Regions from separate parts of the Streptomyces sp. NPDC053431 genome, predicted to be linked through region 2. Evidence: riboswitches for the same ligand, from Rfam matches in the RefSeq annotation. Region 2 holds a riboswitch; each other region holds the start of a gene.
What was found. Region 2 has a riboswitch for cobalamin ahead of ACIGXE_RS05640 (cobalamin biosynthesis protein). Riboswitches for the same ligand answer to the same signal wherever they lie in the genome.
Positions count from the first base shown of each region.

Region 1: another riboswitch for cobalamin. It lies ahead of ACIGXE_RS18495 (ribonucleoside-diphosphate reductase subunit alpha); the one in region 2 lies ahead of ACIGXE_RS05640 (cobalamin biosynthesis protein).
Region 3: another riboswitch for cobalamin. It lies ahead of ACIGXE_RS00505 (ABC transporter substrate-binding protein); the one in region 2 lies ahead of ACIGXE_RS05640 (cobalamin biosynthesis protein).

Region 1 is NZ_JBITXX010000007.1:36,516-41,928, forward strand. It holds gene mctP (monocarboxylate uptake permease MctP) at 1-1,349, shown strand, start outside; gene ACIGXE_RS18490 (GNAT family N-acetyltransferase) at 1,475-1,993, shown strand; cobalamin riboswitch at 2,004-2,174, shown strand; gene ACIGXE_RS18495 (ribonucleoside-diphosphate reductase subunit alpha) at 2,302-4,653, shown strand; gene ACIGXE_RS18500 (ribonucleotide-diphosphate reductase subunit beta) at 4,653-5,413, shown strand, end outside.
Region 2 is NZ_JBITXX010000001.1:1,267,995-1,273,407, reverse strand. It holds gene ACIGXE_RS05655 (alpha/beta hydrolase) at 78-1,205, opposite strand; gene ACIGXE_RS05650 (anion permease) at 1,546-2,811, shown strand; gene ACIGXE_RS05645 (hypothetical protein) at 2,828-3,049, shown strand; cobalamin riboswitch at 3,188-3,309, shown strand; gene ACIGXE_RS05640 (cobalamin biosynthesis protein) at 3,341-4,318, shown strand; gene ACIGXE_RS05635 (cobyric acid synthase) at 4,315-5,413, shown strand, end outside.
Region 3 is NZ_JBITXX010000001.1:126,550-131,962, forward strand. It holds gene ACIGXE_RS00480 (nicotinate phosphoribosyltransferase) at 1-205, opposite strand, end outside; gene clpS (ATP-dependent Clp protease adapter ClpS) at 318-623, shown strand; gene ACIGXE_RS00490 (DUF2017 domain-containing protein) at 623-1,207, shown strand; gene ACIGXE_RS00495 (amino acid permease) at 1,669-3,105, shown strand; gene ACIGXE_RS00500 (Mov34/MPN/PAD-1 family protein) at 3,182-3,607, shown strand; cobalamin riboswitch at 3,609-3,750, shown strand; gene ACIGXE_RS00505 (ABC transporter substrate-binding protein) at 3,793-4,761, shown strand; gene ACIGXE_RS00510 (FecCD family ABC transporter permease) at 4,758-5,413, shown strand, end outside.

The DNA of each region.
Region 1 (5,413 bases), on a different contig from region 2:
TCTACCCGCTGATCTTCACGTTCCTGCCCCGCCTGTGGTCGGTCTCCCACAAGCACGGCTACGTCACCACCTCCGACTTCGTCCGCGGCCGCTTCGGCTCCAAGGGCCTGTCGCTGGCGGTGGCCGTCACCGGCATCCTCGCCACCATGCCGTACATCGCGCTCCAGCTCGTCGGCATCCAGGCCGTGCTGGACGTGATGGGCGTCGGCGGCGGCGAGAACACCAACTGGTTCGTGAAGGACCTGCCGCTGCTCATCGCCTTCGGCGTGCTGGCCGCGTACACCTACTCCTCCGGCCTGCGCGCCCCCGCCCTCATCGCCTTCGTCAAGGACACCCTGATCTACATCGTCATCGCGGTGGCGATCATCTACATCCCGATCAAGCTGGGCGGCTTCGACGAGATCTTCGCCAAGGCGGGCGAGGCCTACCAGACGGTCAACCCGGCCACCGGCAAGCCCAAGGGCGCGCTCGTGCCCGGCGAGGCCGGCCAGTGGACCTACGCCACGCTGGCGCTCGGCTCGGCGCTCGCGCTGTTCATGTACCCGCACTCGATCACCGCGACGCTCTCCTCCAAGAGCCGCGACGTGATCCGCCGCAACACCACGATCCTGCCGCTCTACTCGCTGATGCTGGGCCTGCTCGCCCTGCTCGGCTTCATGGCCATCGCGGCCGGCGTGAAGGTCAAGAACGGCCAGCTCGCCATCCCGCAGCTGTTCGAGAACATGTTCCCGGACTGGTTCGCGGGCGTGGCCTTCGCCGCGATCGGCATCGGCGCGCTGGTGCCCGCCGCGATCATGTCGATCGCCGCGGCCAACCTGTTCACCCGCAACATCTACAAGGACTTCCTGAAGCCCGACGCGACCCCGGCGCAGGAGACCAAGGTCTCCAAGCTGGTCTCGCTGCTGGTGAAGGTCGGCGCCCTCGTCTTCGTCCTCACCATGGACAAGACCGTCGCCATCAACTTCCAGCTGCTCGGCGGGATCTGGATCCTGCAGACCTTCCCGGCCCTCGTCGGCGGTCTGTTCACCCGCTGGATGCACCGCTGGGCGCTGCTCGCGGGCTGGGCCGTCGGCATGGTCTACGGCACGGCCGCCGCGTACGGGGTCGCGAGCCCCACCCAGAAGCACTTCGGCGGCTCCGCGGCCGAGATCCCGGGCATCGGCGAGATCGGCTACATCGGTCTCACCGCCTTCGTGCTCAACGTCCTCGTCACGGTCGTGCTGACCCTCGTCCTGCGGGCCGTCGGCACGCCGGACGGCGTCGACGAGACCTCCCCCGAGGACTACACGGCCGACGCGGGCGACGCGGGTGTCGTCACCGAGCTGCCGAAGGTCGGCACCGGGCACTGATCCTCCGCACCTCCCACCGGACGCCGGGGCCCCTGCGGGGGTCCCGGCGTCCGGGTGTTGCGGACGCGCGAAGTCCGGGAAGACCGGCGTGCGCGCGGGAGGCGCCTCGCGGGAGACTGCGGGGCATGGACTTCATGATCAGAGACGTACGCCCGGAGGAGCACGAGACCCTCGGCGAGATCACCAGCCAGGCCTACCTCGACGACGGGTTCCTGGTCCGCGGCCGGGACGACTGGTACCTGGGCCATCTGCGGAACGTGGCCGGGCGGGCCGAGGTGGCCGACGTGCTCGTGGCGGTGGCCACCGACGACGACGCCGGCACCGTCCTGGGCGGCGTCACCTTCGTCCCGGCCCCCGGGGTGATGGGCGAGCGCGCCAAGCCCGGCGAGACCGAGATCCGGATGCTGGCCGTCGACCGCGCCGCCCGCGGCCGCGGCGTCGGCGAGGCGCTCGTCCGGGCCTGCGTCGAACGGGCGCGGGCCGTCCCGGGCTGTGCGCGGATCGTCCTGTCCACCCAGACCGACATGCGCACGGCGCACCGCATATACGAGCGCCTGGGCTTCCGGCGAGTCCCGGAACGGGACTGGGCCCCCATCCCCGAACGCCCCGAATTCGTCCTGCTCTGCTACGCGCTGGAGTTGTAGCAACGCAAACGACACACAACATGTGGGGGGTGCCGCGACGGGCGCCCCCCACATGTATGCTCATCCTCGCTGTCGCCGCAGGGGAATCCGGTGGAAATCCGGAACTGTCCCGCAACGGTGTGCTTTTGCGCGTTTCGCGCACGTGCGAGTCCGAGGACCTGCCGACAGTGCGCCCGGTCCGTCCGTTCCGGGTGCCACAGACGTCCGGGCCTCGCGGAGTGGGCCGGTGGACGCGGCGCCGCCCTGCGTACGGCCGCCCGTTCCCGCCTCCCGTCCTGGCCCCGAGCCGAGCGAGGGAGAGCCCCCACGTGACCATCGCGCCCGCCGATCCGGCCGCAGCGATCGAGAACGACGGCCCCGGGACCGTACTCCTGCGGACCCTGACCGATCTCACCGCCGATCTGCCGGACACCGACCCCGGCAAGGTCGCCGCCGCCGCCCTGCGCGGCCGGCACCCCGGCTCGGACGAGGCGGAGCTGCGCGAACTGGCCACCGAGGCCGCCGCCGGCCTGATCGCCGAGGACCCCGCCTACTCCCGGCTCGCCGCCCGGCTCCTGACGCTCACCATCGCCGAGGAGGCGGCCGGCCAGGGCGCGGTCTCCTTCTCCGCCTCCGTCGCCGTCGGCCACCGCGAGGGCCTGATCGCCGACCGGACCGCCGACTTCGTGGCCCGGCACGCCGCCCGGCTGGACGCCACGATCGACGCCGCGGCCGACGACCGCTTCGGCTACTTCGGCCTGCGCACCCTCTACTCGCGCTACCTGCTGCGCCACCCGATCACCCGCAAGGTGATCGAGACCCCGCAGCACTTCATGCTCCGCGTCGCCTCCGGCCTCGCCGAGGACGACTCGGCCCGCGCGCTGGACGAAGTGGCGGCGCTGTACGGGCTGATGAGCCGGCTCGACTACCTGCCGTCCTCCCCCACCCTCTTCAACTCCGGCACCCGCCACCCGCAGATGTCGTCCTGCTACCTGCTGGACTCCCCGCAGGACGAGCTGGACTCCATCTACGACCGCTACCACCAGGTCGCGCGGCTGTCGAAGCACGCCGGCGGGATCGGCCTGTCCTACTCCCGGATCCGCGCCCGCGGTTCGCTGATCCGCGGCACCAACGGGCACTCCAACGGCATCGTCCCGTTCCTGAAGACGCTCGACGCCTCCGTCGCCGCCGTGAACCAGGGCGGCCGCCGCAAGGGCGCCGCCGCGGTCTACCTGGAGACCTGGCACGCGGACATCGAGGAGTTCCTGGAGCTCCGCGACAACACCGGCGAGGACGCCCGCCGCACCCACAACCTCAACCTGGCGCACTGGATCCCGGACGAGTTCATGCGCCGGGTCAACGCGGACGCCGAGTGGTCGCTGTTCTCCCCGGCCGACGTGCCCGAGCTGGTCGACCTGTACGGCGAGGAGTTCGACGCCGCCTACCGCGCCGCCGAGGCCAAGGGCCTGGCCAGGAAGACCATGCCGGCCCGCGACCTGTACGGCCGGATGATGCGCACCCTCGCGCAGACCGGCAACGGCTGGATGACCTTCAAGGACGCCTCCAACCGCACCGCCAACCAGACCGCCGAGCCCGGCACGGTCGTCCACTCCTCGAACCTCTGCACCGAGATCATCGAGGTCACCGACGACGGCGAGACGGCGGTCTGCAACCTCGGCTCGGTCAACCTGGGCGCGTTCGTCGCCGGTGCGGACCTGGACTGGGAGCGGCTCGACGAGACCGTCCGCACCGCCGTCACCTTCCTCGACCGGGTCGTCGACATCAACTTCTACCCGACCGAGCAGGCGGGCCGCTCCAACGCCCGCTGGCGCCCGGTGGGTCTGGGTGCGATGGGCCTCCAGGACGTCTTCTTCAAGCTGAAGCTGCCCTTCGACTCGGCCGAGGCCCGGGCGCTCTCCACCCGGATCGCCGAGCGGATCATGCTCGCCGCGTACGAGGCCTCCGCCGACCTCGCCGAGCGCAGCGGCCCGCTGCCGGCCTGGGAGCAGACCCGTACCGCCCGTGGCGTGCTGCACCCGGACCACTACGACGTCGAGCTGAACTGGCCCGAGCGCTGGGCCGCGCTGCGCGAGCGGATCGCCGCCGTCGGCATGCGCAACAGCCTGCTGCTGGCCATCGCGCCGACCGCGACGATCGCCTCGATCGCGGGTGTCTACGAGTGCATCGAGCCGCAGGTCTCCAACCTGTTCAAGCGCGAGACGCTGTCCGGCGAGTTCCTCCAGGTCAACTCGTACCTGGTGGACGAGCTCAAGCGGCTCGGCGTGTGGGACGCGCAGACCCGCGAGGCGCTGCGCGACGCCAACGGCTCGGTGGCCGGCTTCGGCTGGGTGCCGGCCGAGGTGCGCGAGCTGTACCGCACGGCCTGGGAGATCCCGCAGCGCGGTCTGATCGACATGGCGGCGGCCCGCACCCCGTTCCTGGACCAGTCGCAGTCGCTGAACCTGTTCATGGAGACGCCGACCATCGGCAAGCTGTCGTCGATGTACGCGTACGCCTGGAAGCAGGGCCTGAAGACCACGTACTACCTGCGCTCGCGCCCGGCGACCCGGATCGCCCGCGCCGCCCAGGCCAGCACCATCCCCGTCCAGCAGGCGACGCCCGACGCCGACGCCGTCGCCTGCTCCCTTGAGAACCCCGAGTCCTGCGAGGCCTGCCAGTAATGACCACGTCCACCGAAAAGAACCTGCTGGACCCGGGCTTCGAACTGACCCTCCGTCCGATGCGCTACCCGGACTTCTACGAGCGCTACCGGGACGCGATCAAGAACACCTGGACCGTGGAGGAGGTCGACCTCCACTCGGACGTCGCCGACCTCGCCAAGCTCACCCCGGGCGAGCAGCACATGATCGGTCGCCTGGTCGCCTTCTTCGCGACCGGCGACTCGATCGTGGCGAACAACCTGGTCCTGACGCTGTACAAGCACATCAACTCCCCGGAGGCGCGCCTGTACCTGTCGCGCCAGCTCTTCGAGGAGGCCGTGCACGTCCAGTTCTATCTGACGCTGCTCGACACCTACCTGCCCGACCCGGACGACCGCGCCGCCGCGTTCGCCGCCGTCGAGAACATCCCCTCCATCCGCGAGAAGGCGCAGTTCTGCTTCAAGTGGATGGACTCGGTGGAGAAGATCGAGCGGCTGGAGACGCAGGCCGACCGCCGGCGCTTCCTGCTCAACCTGATCTGCTTCGCCGCGTGCATCGAGGGCCTGTTCTTCTACGGCGCCTTCGCCTACGTGTACTGGTTCCGGTCCCGCGGCCTGCTGCACGGCCTCGCGACGGGCACCAACTGGGTGTTCCGTGACGAGACGATGCACATGAACTTCGCCTTCGAGGTCGTGGACACCGTCCGCAAGGAGGAGCCGGAGCTCTTCGACGACGAGCTCCAGGCGCAGGTCACCGCGATGCTGCGGGAGGCCGTCGAGGC
Region 2 (5,413 bases):
CGCGCCGGCCGGGGTCCGCCTCCGGCGCGGGCCCGGCGGCGGGCGGAACGCGCCCGTCCCGGCGCCCTGGCGGTGTCTCAGACGAGCGGGGTCAGGAAGCGGCGGAGGGCCTCTTCGTAGCGGAGGGGGTCGGCGTTCCACATGGCCGCGTGGGGGGCGCCGCGGACCGTGGTGAGGGTGACGAGGTCCGGGCGGAGCCGGGCGAGCCGCTGCGAGGGGCCCCAGGGGGCGAGGGTGTCGTCGGGGCCGTGGAAGAGCAGGGTCGGGACGCCCAGCGCGCCGGGGGCGGCGGCCTCCTGGAGGCGGTCGCCGTGGAGTCCGGTCCTGCCCTGGGCGGCGCGGACGGCGAGCGGAAGCAGCGGGCCCGGGACGCGGCGGGCGGCGGCGAGATTGCGCAGGGTGGCCTCCCAGTCGAGGACCGGGGAGTCGAGGACGAGGCCCCGGATCCGGTCGCGCACCCCGGAGCTCGCCGCGGCGTGCAGAGCCATGGCGGCGCCGGATCCCCAGCCGTGCAGGACGACCTGGGCGGCGCCGCGCCGGACGGCGAAGCGGATGGCGGCGTCGACGTCGCGCCACTCGGAGTCGCCGAGGTGCCCGAGCCCGTCCGGGACCGCGGGCGCGCCGGCGTCGCCGCGGTAGGCCGGGATGAGGACGGGGATCTGCCGGCGCTGGAGGAAGGGCAGCAGGTTGAGGGGCTGCTCCCGGGTGGTGCCGAGACCGTGCAGGGCGATCACCCAGGTGGGGCGGGCGCCGGGGACGAGCCAGGCGGGCAGGGCGCCGAGCTCGCCGGGGATCTCGACGTCCTCGTGGCGCAGGCCCAGGGCGGTCTCGGGGGTGCCGATGTGCAGCTGCGGGGTGAAGCGGACCCGGACGCGGGGGCCGAGGACGCCGCGCTCGACGCGTTCGAGGCGGCGGACGACGGTGTCGGCGGTGTGCGGGACCCGGTCGAGGACCGGGCCGACCACCGCGTGCAGGTCCTCCCCCTCGATCCCGTAGGTGCCGGGGCGCAGCGAGGCCAGGCTGCGGGTGAGGGTGATCCGGCCCGGGCCCGTGGCGTGCACGGTGAGCTTCGGATCGCCGGGGAAGGGGCGCCCGGAGGGCACCCCGAGGGCGACGTCGCTGGCGTACCGGCCGGCCGCCACCGCGGCCGCGCCGAGACCGATGACTGTGGTGACGGCCGCTGCCGTCGCTGTAGCCGGGCGCACGCTCCCAGTGTCCGCAGCCCGGGGCCGACCTGCCACCGGGCGGGCGACTCCTTCGAGTGACGTGGATCTCGTTCCGGGGTCGCCCGTGGGGCTGAAGTGGTCCATGGGGCGGAACGTGTCGGGAGCGCTGGAAGCTACGCGCGTTGCGTCCGGCCCGGAACGGCACGGTTTACCCCGGGTCGCACCGTGACCGCATCGTGGACAGCGAGCCCGTCCGGCCCTTAAGCGGAATCTCGGGACCCCGGATCGGGACACCATGCCGCCCGGCCCAGTTCACCTTCCGTTCACCCAGGTTGCTTACGTTCGACGAGCCACTGACGTCAAACGATTGCCTGGGTAAATGGAACACATCACGCTGCTGCTCGCCATTGTGGTCGTGACAGCTCTCGTGTTCGATTTCACGAACGGTTTCCACGACACCGCCAACGCGATGGCCACGACCATCTCGACCGGTGCCCTCAAGCCCAAGACGGCGGTGGCCATGTCCGCCGTGCTGAACCTCGTCGGCGCGTTCCTGTCGGTGGAGGTCGCCAAGACGATCTCCAAGGGACTGGTGAACGAGGAGGGCATCCAGCCCGAAGTCATCCTCGCCGCGCTCGTCGGCGCGATCCTCTGGAACCTGGTGACCTGGCTGGTCGGACTGCCGTCCAGCTCCTCCCACGCCCTGATGGGCGGCCTCATCGGCGCGACCGTCGCCTCGATCGGCGTCAGCGGCGTGAACGGCGACGTCGTCGTGACGAAGGTCCTCCTCCCGGCGGTCGCCGCCCCCGTGGTGGCCGGCGTCGCCTCGATGCTCGGCTCCCGCCTGACGTACCGCCTCGGCCGGAACGCGGACGCCGGGGCGACGGAGAAGGGCTACCGGGCCGGTCAGATCGCCTCCGCCGGTCTCGTCTCCCTCGCCCACGGCACCAACGACGCCCAGAAGACCATGGGCATCATCACGCTCGCCCTGGTCGCCGGCGGCGTCCTCTCCCCGGGCGCCAACCCGCCCGTCTGGGTCATCGTCTCGGCCGGCCTGGCGATCGCGCTCGGCACCTACCTCGGCGGCTGGCGCATCATCCGCACGATGGGCAAGGGGCTCACGGACCTCCAGCCGCAGCAGGGCTTCGCCGCCCAGACCAGCGCGGCCACGACCATCCTGGCCTCCTCCCACCTCGGCTTCTCGCTCTCCACCACCCACGTCGTCTCGGGTGGCGTCATGGGCGCGGGTCTCGGCCGCAAGGGCGGTGTCGTCCGCTGGTCGACCGCCACCCGCATGTTCGTCGCCTGGGGCCTGACCCTGCCGGCCGCCGGTCTGGTCGGCGCGGGCGCCGAGTACGTCGCCCGCCAGGGCGCCTGGGGCGTCTACGTCGTCGCCGCCTTCCTGGTCGCCTCCTGCCTCGGCATCTGGCTCGTCTCGCGCCGCCAGGTCGTCGACCACACCAACGTCAACGACGTCGAGACCGACACCGAGCCCGCGGGTGTCGTCACCACCGCCATCGCGGCCGTCACCCCGCCGCCGGCCGGCTCCGTCGCCGCCGTCGCGGACGCGGACCTGAAGACCACCATCCCCGCCCCGGGCCCGACGGACCCGGCCGCTCCCCCGGCCCCCGCCGCCGCGGTCTAAGGAACTGGAACCAAGCATGAAGATCGACTGGGCAGCTCTCGGCTCCGTCTTCGGAGTCAGCCTCGTGGCGACCGTCGCCCTCGTGGGCCTCTTCACCCTCGGTGTCGTCGGACTCGGCAAGCAGGAGCAGGCCGCGGCCGCCGGCGGCTCCGCCACCCTGGCCCGTACCGGCGCCTACCTCTGCTTCACGCTCTGCGCGGCGGCCGTCGCGTACGGCATCTACCTGATCGTCGTCTGACGCTCGACGGGCCCACCGGCCGGGCGGCCCCTCACCCACGGGTGCGGGACCGCCCGGCCGCCGTGTTTGTGGTGCTTCGCACAGTGACACGACGCAGGTCAAGGGTGAGTTGACGGGTGTTCGCGGGCCGTGGTGGACTTCCGGAGCCATTACGGCGGCAAGCAGAGGAAGTCCGGTGCGAATCCGGCACGGTCCCGCCACTGTGACCGGCCCCGACGGGCCGGGAGTCAGGAACTCTCGCCGCCGGTCACGTCGAGCCAGGGCGCGGACCCTGAGTGAGGACACAGTGCCATGCCCGGCCGCGGCCCCAGACCCTCCCGTGCCCCCGCCGTCTTCGCGTACGGAGCGGCCGCCGGCCTCGCCGTCGACCTGCTCGTGGGCGATCCGCGCCGCGGCCATCCCGTCGCCGCGTTCGGCCGGGCGGCCGGCGCGGTCGAACGCGTCCTGTGGCGCGACGACCGCGGCCGCGGCGCCCTCCACACCGCGGTCTGCGCCGGCGGAACCGTGGCGCTCGGCGCCCTCGCCGCCCGCACCGCGCGCGGCAGCCGCGCCGCCTCCGTCGCCCTGACCGCCGCCTCCGTGTGGGCCGTCGTCGGCGGAACGACCCTGGGGCGCGAGGCCCGCGCGATCGGCGGGGCGCTCGGGGCCGGCGACCTGGAGGCGGCCCGGGCACGGATGCCGCACCTGGTCGGCCGCGACCCGCAGGCGCTCGACGGTCCCGCGATGGCCCGCGCGGTCGTCGAGTCCGTCGCCGAGAACACCTCCGACGCCGTCGTGGGCGCCCTCTTCTGGGGGGCGGTCGCGGGCGTGCCGGGCCTGCTCGGCTTCCGGGCGGTGAACACCCTGGACGCCATGGTCGGCCACCGCTCCCCCCGCTACCGGCGCTTCGGCTGGGCCTCGGCCCGCCTCGACGACCTCGCCGGCTGGCCGGGCGCCCGGCTCACCGCCGTCCTCACCACCGTCGCCGGGGGGAACCCGCGCGGGGCCCTGAAGGCCTGGCGCGAGGACGCCGGGAGGCATCCGAGCCCCAACGCGGGGCCGGTGGAGGCCTCGTTCGCCGGGGCCCTCGGCGTACGGCTCGGCGGCACCCTGTCGTACGGCGGGCGGATCGAGCACCGGCCGGTGCTCAACGGGGCGGGGCGGGCCGTCGACGTGGCCGACATCGACCGGGCGGTCCGGCTGTCCCGCCGGGTGACCTGGCTGACCCTGGCCGCCTGTGTGGGCGGCCGGACCATCGCGCACGCGCTGAGGAAGCGGAGGAACGCATGAGGGGTGGGGGGCTGCTCGTCGCCGGGACCACGTCCGACGCGGGCAAGAGCGTCGTCACGGCCGGCATCTGCCGGTGGCTGGTCCGGCAGGGCCTGAAGGTCGCGCCGTTCAAGGGGCAGAACATGTCCCTCAACTCCTTCGTCACGCGGGACGGCGCGGAGATCGGGCGCGCCCAGGCCATGCAGGCGCAGGCGGCGCGGGTCGAGCCGAGCGCGCTGATGAACCCGGTGCTGCTCAAGCCCGGCAGCGACCGCTCCAGCCAGGTGGTCCTCATGGGCAGGCCGGTCGGCGAGCTCAGCGCCCGCGGCTACCACGGGGGCCGGCAGCAGGAGCTGTTCGAGCCGGTCCTGGCATGCCTGGAGGAGCTGCGGGGCACGTACGACGCCGTGATCTGCGAAGGGGCGGGCAGTCCGGCCGAGATCAACCTGCGGCGCACGGACATCGTGAACATGGGCGTCGCGCGGGCCGCGCGACTGCCCGTGGTCGTGGTCGGCGACATCGACCGGGGCGGGGTGTTCGCCCAGTTCTTCGGGACGACGGCGCTGCTCGCGCCCGAGGACCAGGAGCTCGTCGCGGGCTATCTCGTGAACAAGTTCCGGGGTGACGTGACCCTGCTCGAACCCGGACTCGACATGCTGCACGGCCTCACCGGGCGCCCGACCTTCGGCGTCCTGCCGTACGCGCACGGACTCGGCATCGACGAGGAGGACGGCCTGCGGGTGTCGCTGCGCGGGGCCGTACGCGAGTCGGTCGTGGCGCCGCCGCTGGGCGAGGACGTGCTGCGGGTCGCCGTCTGCGCCGTCCCGCTGATGTCCAACTTCACCGACGTCGACGCGCTCGCCGCCGAACCGGGCGTCGTCGTGCGCTTCGTGGACCGGCCCGAGGAACTCGTCGACGCCGACCTGGTCGTGGTGCCGGGGACGCGCGGCACGGTGAGGGCGCTGGCCTGGCTGCGCGAGCGCGGCCTCGCCGACGCGCTGGTCCGGCGGGCCGCGGAGGGGCGCCCGGTGCTCGGCATCTGCGGCGGCTTCCAGGCCCTCGGCGAGCGCATCGAGGACGAGGTCGAGTCGAAGGCGGGCACCGTCGACGGCCTCG
Region 3 (5,413 bases), 1.1 Mb from region 2:
CGACGGCGTCCAGGACCCGCCCGGTCCCCGCCACCACGCCGTAGCGCCGCCCCTCGGGCAGCCGGCGGGTGAAGACCTCGAAGACGGACCTGCGGTCCGCGGTACCGGCCCTGAGGGCCGCCTGGAGCATGGTCAGCTCGTACTGGTCGGTGAAGAGCGCCGTCGACGGAACGTCCACCGGCAGCCCAAGGTCCGCAGCGTTCATGTGAGGATGCTACCGCAGTATTCGTCACTCTGACGAATACTGGGAGAACTCGCGGCGTGGCACGGGTGACCCGTTTGTGCGACGGACCGGTCGGGGTGGCAGCATGGGGTAAGTGAGCGTTGCGCCTATCGAGATCGAACGGACCGAATCGGCCGAGGAGGTCTCCGCCGTCGTCGAACCGGACGTGCCGTGGGTGACCCTCGTGCACAACGACCCGGTCAACCTGATGAGCTATGTCACCTACGTCTTCCAGGCGTACTTCGGCTACTCCAAGGACAAGGCGCACAAGCTGATGCTCGACGTGCACAACAAGGGCCGCGCGGTGGTCTCCAGCGGCACCCGCGAGGAGATGGAACGGGACGTGCAGGCGATGCACGGCTACGGCCTGTGGGCGACCCTCTCCCAGGACCGCGGCTGATGGCGGGCCATTTCGAGTCGCTCCCGGGCGGCGGCGCGGCCGTCGCGCTCGACGAGGTCGAGATCTCCATCCTCCGCTCCCTGGCCGTACAGCTCATGGAGCTGATCGGTCCCGGGGAGGAGCCGGTGGAGGGCGACGATCCGCTGGCCGCGCTGTTCACCGAGGGCCCGAGCGAGCCGCCCGCCGACCCGGCACTGCGCCGGCTCTTCCCCGACGCGTACGGGGACGACACCGACGAGCTGCGCCGCGCGGCGGCCGACTTCCGCCGCTTCACCGAGAACGACCTGCGGGCCCGCAAGCGCGACGACGCGCTCACGGTGGTCCGCAGCCTCGACGCGCTCGCCTCGGCGGCGGCCGGTGAGGGCGGCGGCGTCCTCAAGCTGACCCAGGACGAGTCGCGGGCGTGGCTCGGCGCGCTCAACGACCTGCGGCTGACCATCGGCACCCGGCTGGAGGTCACGGAGGACGACGAGAGCGAGCGGCTGTACCGGCTGCCGGACTCCGACCCCCGCAAGCCGATGGTGATGGCGTACCTCTGGCTCGGCGGGCTCCAGGAGTCGCTCGTCGAGACGCTGATGCCGTAGCCGCCGGCCGCGGGGGCCCATCGGCTCGCTGCCGCCGCTGCTGCTGCCGCCGCGGCCGGCCGGGCCCTGGGTTCGGTGTGGCCCTGGGTTCGGTGTGGCCCTGGGTTGGGTGTGGCCCTGGGTTCGATGTGACGGGACACCTGCGACGGCGGGTGTTCGCTCAGCGGACGCTCAAATCCGGATAACGAATGCGTTATCAAAGCGCCCCGCTTTGCTCTGTTGAGTCCGTTTCACCCCCCTTTTCGTGTGGTGTGGGTCACGCGCGGGGTCCTCGATCACGGTTAAGCGCGTGATAAATCTTCACGACCACCCGGGGACGCCACCCCTGTCCCCGGGGGCGCTTCGACCGGCTGACCGCCGGTGGCACTCCATTCCACATCCGGGGGGATCAGGACCTGATCCGCAGCACAGACGGCCGAGCCGGCCGGTGCGCGGATCAGCATGGAGAAAGGCGCACCACCATGACCTCTGCGCAGGTCGACACGCAGCACGACGGCGACGAGGCCGCGGACACGACGGCGGGCGAGGGCTACCACCGGGCACTCGGCGCACGTCAGATCCAGATGATCGCGATCGGCGGAGCCATCGGCACCGGCCTCTTCCTGGGCGCGGGCAAGGGCATCTCGATCGCGGGACCCAGCCTGATCCTCGCGTACGCCGTCGCGGGCCTCGTCATCTTCTTCATCATGCGGGCGCTCGGCGAGCTCCTCATGTACCGCCCCGTCTCGGGCTCCTTCTCGGAGTACGCACGGGAGTTCATCGGCCCGTTCGCGGGCTTCGTGACCGGTTGGACGTACTGGCTCTTCTGGGTCGTCACGGGCATCACCGAAGTCACCGCCGCGGCCACCTACATGACGTACTGGTGGGACATCCCGCAGTGGCTGTCCGCCCTCGTCTTCACCGTGATCCTCTACGGCGCCAACCTGATCTCCGTGAAGCTCTTCGGTGAGCTGGAGTTCTGGTTCTCCATGGTCAAGGTCACCGCCATCGTCGGCATGATCCTGATCTGCGCCGGCATCCTCACCCTGGGCTTCTCCGACGCCGGCGACACCGCCTCGGTCACCCACCTGTGGAGCCTCGGCGGCTTCTTCGCCGGCAAGGACGGCATCTTCTCGACCCTGATGACCCTGCAGATGGTCATGTTCGCCTTCCTCGCGGTCGAGCTGGTCGGCGTGACGGCGGGCGAGTCGAAGGACCCGAAGACGGTCCTGCCGAAGGCGATCAACACCGTGCCGTGGCGCATCGCCGTCTTCTACGTCGGCGCGCTGATCATGATCCTGTCGGTCGTCCCGTGGACCGCGTTCAAGCCGGGCGTCAGCCCGTTCGTCGCGGCCTTCGAGAAGATGGGCCTCGGCATCGGCGCCGCCATCGTCAACTTCGTCGTCCTGACGGCGGCCCTGTCCTCCTGCAACTCGGGCATGTACTCCACCGGCCGCATGCTGCGCGACCTCGCGCTCAACGGTCAGGGCCCGAAGGTCTTCACCAAGCTCACGAAGTCCGGCACCCCGCTGGTCGGCACCACCGTCTCGGCCGCGCTCATGACGGTCGGCGTCTGGATCAACTACCAGTGGCCCGGCGAGGCGTTCAACTACGTCGTCTCCTTCGCCACCATCTCCGGCATGTGGGCCTGGATCGTCATCCTGATCTGCCAGATCCGCTACCGGCTCAGGGCCGACCGCGGCGAGCTGCCGCAGTCCTCGTTCAAGGCGCCGGGCGGCATCTGGTTCAGCGTCTTCTCGCTGGCCTTCATCGGGATGGTCGTCGTGACCATGGGCATGGACAAGGACAACCGGGTCGCGCTGTACGGCGCGCCCGTCTGGGGCCTGATCCTCGCCGTCTCCTACCTGGTGCTCAAGGCCCGCAACCCCGAGGGCGCCGCCTTCGCCAAGCGCTCCTGACCAGCACCGTCTCGGCATTCGGGCCGTCTCGTACCACTCCTCGGTACGGGGCGGCCCGTCTGCTTATCCTGTCGGCATGCTGACCATCACCCGAGCCCTGTACGACCAGATCGTGGAACACTCCCGCGCGGACCACCCCGACGAGGCCTGCGGCGTGGTCGCGGGACCGGTCGGCACGGGCCGCCCCGAGCGCTTCATCCCCATGCTGAACGCCGCGCGCTCGCCCACCTTCTACGAGTTCGACTCCGGCGACCTGCTGAAGCTCTACCGGGACATGGACGACCGGGACGAGGAGCCCGTGATCGTCTACCACTCGCACACGGCGACCGAGGCCTACCCGTCCCGTACGGACATCTCCTACGCCAACGAGCCGAACGCCCACTACGTCCTGGTCTCCACCGCCGACACCGACGGCGCGGGCCCCTTCCAGTTCCGCTCGTACACGATCGTCGACGGCGTCGTGACGGAGGAAGAGGTCAAGGTCGTCGAGGCGTACGAGTGACCGTGCGGATGATCATGCGAGACTGAGCGCGACCAACGGGCGGCAGGAACCAGGAAGCCGGTGCGAATCCGGCACGGTCCCGCCACTGTGACCATCCCTCCCGGGGTGGAAGCCAGGAACTGACCTGCCGCCTTCCCACCGCCGATCGGGGACGCGGAGATCCCCGTCAGGAGGATCGTTCCGTCATGCCCTGGCGCCGTACGTCGCTGCTGCCCGCCGTCGCACTGACCGCCCTGCTCGCCGCCTGCGCGGCCCCCGCCGCCCCACCCGCGGCCGCGCCCGCGCCCGGCTTCCCCTACACCGTCACCAACTGCGGCGTGACGACCACCTACCAGGCCCCGCCGCGGCGCGCGGTGACCATGAACCAGCACGTCACCGAGGTCATGCTCGCCCTCGGCCTGGAGAAGTCCCTGGTCGGCACCGCCTACCTGGACGACGCGATCCTCCCCGCCTACCGCGGGGCCTACGACGCCGTCCCCGTGCTCGCGAAGGAGTACCCCTCCAAGGAGGCGCTGCTCGCCGCGAACCCCGACTTCGTCTACGGCGGATACGCCTCCGCCTTCGACCCCACGGCCGGCCGCGGCCGGGCGGACCTGGAGCGCTCCGGCATCGCCACCCGGCTCAACACCGAGTACTGCCCCGGCGGCCGCGGCTCCCTGGCCGACCTCTACCGCGAGGTCGACGAGGTCGGCCGCACCTTCGGCGCCGCCGACCGGGCCGCGGCCTGGGTCGCCACGGCGAAGAACACCGTCGCCGCCGCCGAGAAGACCCTCAGGGGCGTCGCCCCCGTCTCCGTCTTCGTCTACGACAGCGGCGACAAGACCGCGTTCACCGCCGGCGGCAAGGGCATCGGCAACGAGATCATCACCCGGGCCGGCGGCCGCAACGTCTTCGCCGACCTCGACAAGGCCTTCGGCGACGCCACCTGGGAACAGGTCGTCGCCCGCGGGCCCGAGGTCATCGTGATCTACGACTACGGCGCCACCACCGTCGAACAGAAGAAGCGGCGCCTCCTCGACGACCCCGCCCTGCGCGAGGTCCCCGCGATCAAGAACCGCCGCTTCGCCGTCATGCCGCTCTCCGACACGGTCCTCGGCGTCCGGGCCCCCGCCGCCGTCGGCAAGCTCGCCGCCCAGCTGCACCCCGCGCGATGACCCCGGCGAAGCGCTGCCCGGCCGTGGTCGCCGGGCTGCTCGTGGCGCTCGCCGCGGCCGTCGTGGCCTCGCTCGCGCTCGGCTCCGTCCGCGTCCCGCCCGGCCAGGTGCTCGACGCCCTGACCGGGCGGGCCGGGCCCTCCCCGTACCGGACGATCGTGCTCGACGTACGACTGCCCCGGGTGCTGCTCGGCGCGATCGTCGGCGCCGGGCTCGCCGTCGTCGGAGCCGTCCTCCAGGCCCTCGTCCGCAACCGGCTCGCCGACCCCTTCCTCCTCGGGATCTCCTCCGGGGCCTCCGCCGGCGCCGTGTGCGTGCTGGTCCTCGGCGTGGCCGGCGGCGTCTCCACCGGCGTCGCCCTGCCCGCCGGGGCCTTCGCCGGCGCCCTGCTCTCGCTCGTCCTCGTCTACGCCCTCGCCCGGCGCGGCGGCACCCTCACCGGCGCCCGGCTCGTGCTCGCCGGCGTCGCCGTCTCCTACATCCTGTCCGCGCTCACCACCCTGCTCATGGTCGTCGCGGGCCGGCCCGAGCAGTTCCAGGAGGCGCTGTTCTGGTCCCTCGGCGGCCTCGGCAGCGCCCGCTGGGACGGCCTCCTGCTGCCCGCCGCCGTCCTCGCCCTCGGCATCGGCCTGCTGCTCACCCTCGCCCGGCC